3 regions of the Bacillus sp. BC08 genome follow, and region 2 is predicted to be linked to each of the others. Evidence: predicted binding sites of a transcription regulator. Region 2 holds the regulator's gene; each other region holds the start of a gene.

Region 1 (3,193 bases), on a different contig from region 2:
TGGTACTACGATTTTAGGTGCAGATGATAAAGCAGGATTAGCATCAATGTTCGAAGCAATTCGTGTTTTAAAAGAGAAAAATATCCCGCATGGTAAAATTGAATTTATTATTACAGTTGGAGAAGAATCTGGTCTTGTTGGTGCAAAGGCATTAGATCGTGAGCGCATTACAGCGAAATACGGTTATGCATTAGATAGCGATGGAAAAGTTGGTGAAATCGTTGTTGCAGCTCCAACACAAGCGAAAGTGAATGCAATTATTCGCGGGAAAACAGCTCACGCTGGTGTAGCACCAGAAAAAGGTGTATCTGCAATTACTATCGCAGCGAAGGCAATTGCGAAGATGCCACTTGGTCGTATTGATTCTGAAACAACTGCAAATATTGGACGTTTTGAAGGTGGTACACAAACAAATATCGTTTGCGATCATGTACAAATCTTTGCAGAAGCACGTTCTTTAATCAATGAAAAAATGGAAGTACAAGTTGCGAAAATGAAAGAAGCATTTGAAACAACTGCAAAAGAAATGGGTGGTCATGCAGACGTTGAAGTAAACGTTATGTACCCAGGATTTAAATTTGCTGATGGCAATCACGTTGTAGAAGTTGCAAAACGTGCAGCTGAAAACATTGGTCGTACACCTTCTCTTCACCAAAGTGGTGGCGGAAGTGATGCAAACGTAATTGCAGGACATGGTATTCCAACAGTTAACCTAGCGGTTGGTTATGAAGAAATTCATACAACTAACGAAAAGATTCCTGTTGAAGAATTAGCAAAAACAGCAGAATTAGTTGTTGCAATTATTGAAGAAGTAGCGAAGTAATGTAATAGGAAAAGCGTGTAAATCATAATTGATTTACACGCTTTTTATTTTGATTCGATTGCTTTTACAAGGCGGATCAGCCAATACAAGAAAATCCATGGCAGTATATCATTTGTTATAATGCCCAGTAGACTTGGAAGGATTCCTGCTACGTTTATATCAAAAATAGGGAGTAATAAATAATTAATTAAGATGATTAATATAATAACGAGAAATGTATAGTTGAGTTTACTGTGTGATTTCATAACAAATCACTCATTTTACAATAATATCCATAACTCGTATTAAGTATAGCAAAAATAGGGATAAAAAGAATAAGTAATTATTATATTGTGCATGAATTTGATATAATGAAGGAACAAATGTTCTTTGAAGGGGTGAGTACTATGCGAGAAATGTATCCGAAAAAGGGTCGTGTTATTTTACATGTAGATATGAATTGTTTTTTCGCATCTGTTGAAATTGCTCATGACCCATCATTACAAGGAAAGCCGTTAGCGGTTGCTGGAAATGAAAAAGAAAGAAAAGGAATTATCATAACATGTAGTTATGAGGCGAGAGACTATGGAATACGTACGACGATGCCTCTTTGGGAAGCAAAGAGGTTATGTCCACAATTAGTTGTAAGGCGTCCTAATTTTACATTATATCGTGAAGCTTCATTTCAAATGTTTCAAATCCTTTCCCGTTTTACGGAAAAAATACAACCAGTCTCAATAGATGAAGGGTATTTAGATATTACAGATTGCTACGCACTCGGTTCGCCTCTTGAAATAGCAAAGATGATTCAACAAGCATTATTAACAGAGTTACAGCTGCCGTGTAGCATCGGAATTGCTCCTAACCTTTTCCTAGCAAAAACAGCTTCTGATATGAAAAAACCTTTCGGTATTACGGTGCTTCGAAAACGAGATATTCCAGAAATGATTTGGCCACTTCCAGTTGGAGCGATGCATGGGATTGGAGAAAAGACAGCTGAAAAATTAAATGATATTCATATACAAACAATTGAGCAGTTAGCAAAAGGAAACGAACATATCATTCGCGCTAAAATTGGAAAGCATGGTGTTGATTTACAACAACGGGCAAAAGGTATGGATGATAGGGAAGTTGACCCGAGTCAAATGGGACAACATAAAAGCGTTGGTAATTCGATGACTTTTTCAAAGGATATGGATGAAGAGAAAGAGTTACTTGATATGTTAGAACGGCTATCAAAATCAGTGAGCAAAAGATTACAAAAGCGAACTCTTGTCAGCTATAATATTCAAATTATGATTAAATATCATGATAGGCGGACAGTAACGCGGAGTAAGCAATTGAAAAATGCGATTTGGGAAGAACGAGATATTTTTCAGGCAGCATCTCGTTTATGGAAGCAACATTGGGACGGTGATTCCGTTCGTTTACTAGGTGTTACAGCTACAGAAATAGAGTGGAAGACAGAATCGGTGAAACAATTAGATTTGTTTTCATTTGAAGAAGATGCGAAAGAAGAGCCGCTACTTGCTGTCATCGATCAAATTAATGATAAATATGGAATGCCTCTTTTACAACGAGGTAGCCAATTATTACGTAAGCAGGAAAAGTCTTTTCAACAAAAATTAGAAAATAAGTTTATGTAGAAGGTGTCATGAGGCTGTACATATCATGACACCTTTTATTTTTAAAATTAATTATGAAATTTTTACTATAAAGTTTTTATAGAAAACAAATTGTTTCTTTTTCACTACAAGCAAAAGAGTTATTGAATAAATCAAGTGAAAAGATAATTTTGGATGAGTTTGATTAAAGTCTGTATAAAAATTTTTGGACGGGATATGGCGATTTGCTAAATAAGTATAAATAAAAAAGCACTGTAACCAGTGCTTTTTTATGATAGATTATGAGATTGTAGCATTTTCAAAAATAACAATTTCTGAACTGTTTGTTGTTGAAACGCGTTGTGCATAATATGTTAAAGCTGAAGAAATATATGTTGGTAACGAATCATTTGTATGTGTTGTTGTATATTCATGGATTAATTCTTTCAAAGTCGTCCATTCTAATTGTGCTGGGTGATCAGACACGAAAGAACTTACCCAGCGATCAAATGAAGATGAAAAATCAGTTTGTAAACGAAATGCTTCTTTCATAATAAAACGCTCCCTTAAAATGTAGTATAATCATTTTAACATAAAACACGAACGATTACTAAGTTTTTTGAGTATAACGTTCGTGATATATAGTTGTCTAGATGATTGGTTATGTAAATTCGATTTGCCATTTGAAATAACATTCCGTAAGATGAAAGATAGATTATATAAAGAGCTGGAGGAAAGAAAGTGGAATTTGTATTTTTAGGAACTGGTGCAGGTGTTCCTTCGAAAG
Region 2 (3,193 bases):
TAGGGATTTCACAAACATATGAAAAAGCAGTACAAACTGCAGAAAAAGGAAACAAAGAAGACGTTATTAAAAACGAAACATTAAAAAATATAGAAGTTAAGTTAGACGCTGGGGATATTGTTGTCCAAAAATCTCCCGACTTTTCTTTTTATGTAAAGCAATCAGGAGATGCACGTAAACAAGAGGTTCGTATTGCAGAAGATGGTGACACATTAAAAATTATTGGGGAAAGAGAAAAAGGTGCTTCATTTGATTTTTCTTTTTACGATTTTAGGTTTCAAACATCTACAATAACTCTCCTCGTGCCTGAACGTTCTTACCGGGAGATAAAAATAAATTCATCCGCTGGACAAATAGAAATAAGTGATGTGAAAAGTGATCGTGTAAGTGTTGGTACACTGGCCGGAGAAGTAGATTTGAAACATGTTACAGCAAAAAGTGTGGAAGGATCTTCAAAAGCTGGTGAGGTAAACTTTAAAAAGGTAATAGGGAAAGTAACAGCGAAAACGGCTAGTGGAGAAGTGCATATTATGGATCATGATCCTAAATACGATGTAGAGGCAAGTTCAACTGCTGGGGATGTAGATATTACTTTATTAGAAAAACCACAAGATGCAGTTATAACTGGGCAAAGTGCTGCTGGCGAAGTAATAATTTTTAATGAAGAAAATAAAAATGTAACAATTGGCAATGGTAGTAAAAAGATTAGTGGTAAAACAGCTGCTGGCGATGTGACGATTGAAACTCGTTCATAAGAAATAGAATGTATGAAAATCTATCAAAATACAAAAAGAAGATAATTACCGTATATAAATAAGGTAATTATCTTCTTTTATTATTCTTAGTGTAGATCACGGTATACGCCAATTACTTTTCCGATAACTGACACTTGTTTTAAAATGATAGGTTCTAATGAAGAGTTTTCCGGTTGTAGACGGAAATGGTCTTTTTCTTTATAGAAACGTTTCACAGTTGCTTCGTTATCTTCTGTTAAAGCAACTACAATTTCACCATTATATGCAGACTGTTGTTGGCGAACAACAACTAAATCCCCATCGAAAATACCAGCTTCAATCATACTATCTCCTGAGATACGTAACATAAACACTTGGTCTGCTCCAGCAACAATGCTAGCTGGAAGTGGGAAGTGATCTTCTACACTTTCAACTGCTGTAATCGGTAATCCAGCAGTAACTTTTCCGATAATTGGAACTTGGATAACAGATTGTGTTTCTGTATCCATTCGATCGTCACCTAAAATTTCAATTGCTCGTGGTTTTGTTGGATCGCGTCGAATATATCCTTTTTCTTCTAGTCGTGATAAATGTCCGTGCACTGTAGAACTAGAAGCGAGGCCGACTGCTTGACCAATTTCACGTACGGAAGGTGGATATCCTTTTTCTTGTACTTTTAGCTTAATAAAGTCGAGAATGTCTTGCTGGCGTTTCGTTAACTTTTCCATGTTTTCTAACACCTCGTTTTCTTTCATTTTTCTTATTAATAAGTATAACATGCGAAAAAACATTCTACAAACATAAGTTCGAACAAAAGACGAATTTATGTTACACTGGAGGGAAATAATAGTGAGAAAGAGGGGGGGCATAATGAATGCAATTATTTATGCGCGTGTGAGTACAACGAAAGAAGCGCAAGAAACGTCATTAATACGTCAAAAAGATGAATTATTGCATTTAGCTGAGCGCTATCAAATGAATGTTGCTAAGGTAATTGAAGAACAGGCTAGTGGGTATACGATTGAACGTGACGGTATATTAGAAGTGCTAGATACCATTCGAGATGAACAAATTGATGTGCTACTCATACAAGATGAAACGCGCCTTGGTAGGGGGAATGCAAAGATTGCATTAATGCACTGTTTACATAAAGAGGGAATAAAAGTATACACGCATACGCATAATGGAGAATTACAATTATCGGATTCTGATTCAATGGTATTGGATATTATTGGTATTGTTGAAGAGTATCAAAGAAAGATTCATAACTTGAAAATTAAACGTGGTATGCAACGTGCAGTAGAAAAAGGTTATCGTCCAGAAAATAATTTGAAGAATCGTCATTTAAGCGTAGGACGAGAGAAGAAAGAAGTGCCAATTGAGGAAATTGTACGTTTACGCCGGAATGAATTAACTTTTGAAGAAATTGCAGCAACACTTCGCGGCTTTGGTTATAATGTTTCAAAAGCGACTGTACATCGTAGATATGTAGAATATACAAAGCAATTGCTTGATAAAGAGGACTAACTATTGTATGATAATAATCAGTTTTGAGTAAAAGGGGGATTCGAGATGCAAAGTCACGAACTCATTGAACGCATTAACTTCTTAGCGAAAAAAGCAAAAGCTGAAGGCTTAACTGAAGAAGAACAACGTGAGCGCCAATCGCTACGTGAACAATATTTAAAAGGATTTCGTCAAAATATGTTAAACGAACTTAAAGGAATTAAAGTTGTTAACGAAGAAGGTACTGATGTTACACCGGCGAAATTAAAAGCTTTAAAAAAGCAAGATAATGCAAAATTAAACTAAAAGATGGGCGAAGCCCATCTTTTTTATTTATTATATCCGTTATTTAATAACTTTCCAGTTATTATTGACTGTTGCCTCTATCTTTTTGTGCTTCAATATATAGTTAGCGATAAGTTCAGACATATCTGTTGGTATGTCTTTTATTACGGGCTTATTTTGAAACATAAAGAAGTTTCCTCCGCCGCTTGCGCGATAATTATTCATAACGACGTCATATTCTTCATCCATATTAAGAGGAGTGCCTTTATACTGTAAAGATTCTACTCTCTCGCCAATAGGTTTGGAAATGTTTAATACGTACGAAATCCCTTCCCACATATCGTAATTATAGTGTTGTGGCTTTGGTTCTATGAAGGTAGGGTTTACGATGATAGTTCCATCTGCATGTAATGTGAAATAAGAAGCAGAGAGTTCAAGGGCATTTTTTATATCTGCTCCAGTTATTCTAATTACTTTTAATGTATTTGGATAAATATAATTAGAAACGATGTCACGCATTGTTACATGATCAGGGAAACCTAGAGAAGTATTATGGAATAAGCTTGTACAAGAAATAGAAACATTAGCTATATCCATCTGTATCTTATTTATGAATTCAATAAAAGGATGGTCTTGCAAACGAGTTTGCATAGCGTCTGAAATTTGCA
Region 3 (3,193 bases), on a different contig from region 2:
CCGGCAACTATTGAATCATACAAGTGGTATTGCTGATTATATAAATTCAAAAGACTTTGATATTACGGATATAAAAAAATCATATACGGCTGAAGAATTTGTAAAGATGGGGATTTCTCTTCCACCAGACTTTGCTCCAGGGAAGGGTTGGTCTTATTCAAACACAGGATACGTAATAATGGGGATCCTTATCGAAAAAGTAACAGGAAACAGCTATGCGGAAGAGGTTGAAAATCGGATTATTGAACCGCTTGATTTGTCAAATACATTCCTACCTGGCAATTCAAGCGTGATTCCAGGAACCAAGCATGCCCGTGGATATTTACAACTAGACGGAGCAAGTGAGCTAAAAGACGTTACTTATATTAACCCAGGTAGCTCGGATGGAGATATGATCTCTAATGCTGAAGACTTAAACAAATTTTTCTCTTACTTACTCAGTGGCAAATTACTGAAGGAACAACAACTAAAACAAATGCTTACTACTGTTCCTACAGAAAGAGAGGGAACTAGATATGGTCTTGGAATTCTTGAAATTACGCTTCCGAATGGTGTTACGGTATGGGGACACAGGGGTGCTGTTCCAGGGTTTTCCACTTTTGCTGGTGGAATACTTGGAGGAAAACGTACATTTGCTATCAACGCGAACAGTTTAAACATTCAGAATTCTGAATTTTTTAAAGATATTTTACTTGCTGAATTTAGCAAGTAGGCAAAAAGAAAAAACGAAAAAATTTTGTCATTTGTAATTTCAATCGGAATAGATTATCGCTCGAAATGAGTATAGAGGGGATGAAATATATAGAAACAATCAAACCAATCATGAGGGATAGCTAAGTAAAAGGATTAGTTTATGCATTGGTCGATTAAAAGAGTAACACATATAATGAGTGATTATGATATATACTATTGTATTTGTATGGGTATTGTCACTAATTGTAAATTCATATAAAGTGCGAAGTCTAATTTAAGACTTCGCACTTTTTTCGTTTAACAGCTTTTATTGTGAAGCTAGTAACAATAGAAAAAAGGAGGATGTAACTAGCTTTGCGGATGGATCTTGGTACATGTGCTATGTAGGAGATTTTGCTGAAAAAATATACAAGAAAAAATCAAATTTAGAAGAATATATGTATGGGAGACAAGAAAGCTGAAGTAAATTAAAAATCTTTGCCTTTTTTGTTTTGGAAATAGTATTTTATCATCTTCACACATATAAGAAACAAAGGAATTTATATAAATTATGTTTTGATAATAAAGGTTTAATTGTTTTTTTTTTATTAGTTTTATACTTATGAGTTAACTGGAAATTATAGCGATTTTGTATACGTAGTTTTTCTCGCCTTAATTGATAGCGCACAGATATGACGGTTATTTTAACCAAAATTTTCATGAAAATACCTTTAAAAAGAACGTTGGTTCGTATATAATAAGAACAAATGTTCCTTTTGTTAGGAGTGATAACCTTGTATGATTATTCTCTTTTACCGAATCGTATTATTTTATGTGTAGATCTTCGTAGCTTTTATGCAAGCGTATCATGTATTAAAAAAGGACTTGATCCACGATATACGAAATTGGCTGTCGTAGGAGATGCAAACCGGAGTGGATCAATCGTATTAGCAGCAACACCACCATTAAAAGCGTTAGGAATTAAGAAAATGGCTAGGTTGTACGAAATACCGAAGCGGCCAGATATTATTATTGTGAATCCGATTATGCATACGTATATGAAATGTTCAACTTACATAACAGGTTTAGCTTTACAGTATGTTGCGCCGGAAGATTTTCATCAATATAGTATCGATGAGTTTTTTATGGATATGACCGCAAGTATTCATTTGTTTGCGAGTAATCCGTGCGAGTTTGCATTAAAGTTCAAGCGAGAAATATATGAACGTACACGGATCGAAAGTACGATTGGTATTGGGCCGAATTTACTATTAAGTAAAGTAGCGATGGATGTAGAAGCAAAAAAGAATAAAGATGGAATAGCGCAGTGGACGTATGACGATATACCCGAGAAGTTATGGAGTATTAGACCACTCAGTAAATTTTGGGGTATATCGTATAAAACGGAAATGAAATTAAATCGAAAAGGTATACATACGATTGGGGATTTAGCGCAGTACCCGTTGAAGTATTTAAAACAATCGTTTGGTGTAATAGGGGAAGAATTACACTTGCATAGTAACGGGATTGATTTTAGCAGAATAGCAGAGAAATATGTTCCAGCGACAACATCTATAGCAAAAAGCCAAATATTATTTCGTGATTATTCAATAGAAGAGTTCGCTGTTATTTTATTAGAGCATACAGAAGAAGTTTGTTACAGATTGAGAAGCGAAAAGAAATACGCACAAACGATTCATTTTTCAGTGGGATATAGTAAGGAATACGGAGGAGGAATAAAAAAAGCACATACGTTAAATAGAGCAACAAATTTAACGATGGACATTTACAACGTTTGTACCTATTTTTTATACGAGAGGCATACAGGAGAACCGATTCGATCGGTAAGCCTTTCCTTAACAAATCTAATAAATGAAGGAGAAGAGCAAATTTCGCTTTTCGATAACATTATACAAAGAGAAAAAGAAATGAGATTAACGAAGGTTATGGACGAAATTCGAACACGATTTGGTAAGAACAGTATTTTACGTGGGATTTCCTACACAAGCGTCGCAACAGCAAGATATAGAAACACATTATTAGGAGGGCACAAATCGTGAAGAATGCTAATATGCCAAAAGGAAGAGGAATGGTAAAGTGGCAACCGTTTGCTAGTATGCCAGAGCAGTTCGTCTGTATTAAAGGCATGATACAGGAGCAAACAAAGATCCCGCGTCCAATCTTAACGCAAGATGAAAAAGAAAGGATTGAAAATAAGCTGTTAATTTCATATTTAGGTGAAGAAGAGGTTTTACTTACATATTATAAAAATGGCTCTCTATATAAAAATTACATAACAGTAGCTGATATAAATCCATTAAATCAGACGATTACTTGTACCGATGCTTTTCGTAATCAAAAAATGTTTAAGTTTGGTGATGTAATGGAAGTGGAATAAAGTGTAACTGGAATCCATATAAAGGTTTATGGCCAACCATGAATAAATAGTTGGCCATAATGATCTTAAAGATCCATATCTTTTAATCCGGGACTATGCTCATTTGGCATTTCAGGAAGTTCT

The links. Region 2 encodes LexA, which represses DNA repair genes until DNA is damaged. Its sites were predicted from a motif close to CGAACATATGTTCG; they were not measured.
Region 1: a site for LexA is predicted at 1,179-1,192, ahead of ACXVYO_RS21650 (DNA polymerase IV). Genes of this name have one in related genera too.
Region 3: a site for LexA is predicted at 1,410-1,423, ahead of ACXVYO_RS10875 (Y-family DNA polymerase). Genes of this name have one in related genera too.

Annotation. Positions count from the first base shown of each region.
Region 1 is NZ_JBTGPA010000035.1:669,869-673,061, forward strand. It holds gene ACXVYO_RS21640 (tripeptidase T) at 1-823, shown strand, start outside; gene ACXVYO_RS21645 (hypothetical protein) at 868-1,068, opposite strand; gene ACXVYO_RS21650 (DNA polymerase IV) at 1,210-2,448, shown strand; gene ACXVYO_RS21655 (DUF3932 family protein) at 2,707-2,958, opposite strand; gene rnz (ribonuclease Z) at 3,148-3,193, shown strand, end outside.
Region 2 is NZ_JBTGPA010000027.1:449,664-452,856, reverse strand. It holds gene ACXVYO_RS08520 (DUF4097 family beta strand repeat-containing protein) at 1-755, shown strand, start outside; gene lexA (transcriptional repressor LexA) at 842-1,462, opposite strand; gene ACXVYO_RS08510 (YneB family resolvase-like protein) at 1,605-2,261, shown strand; gene ACXVYO_RS08505 (DUF896 domain-containing protein) at 2,307-2,546, shown strand; gene ACXVYO_RS08500 (bifunctional metallophosphatase/5'-nucleotidase) at 2,586-3,193, opposite strand, start outside.
Region 3 is NZ_JBTGPA010000031.1:51,452-54,644, forward strand. It holds gene ACXVYO_RS10870 (serine hydrolase domain-containing protein) at 1-712, shown strand, start outside; gene ACXVYO_RS10875 (Y-family DNA polymerase) at 1,467-2,732, shown strand; gene ACXVYO_RS10880 (YolD-like family protein) at 2,729-3,070, shown strand; gene ACXVYO_RS10885 (manganese catalase family protein) at 3,136-3,193, opposite strand, start outside.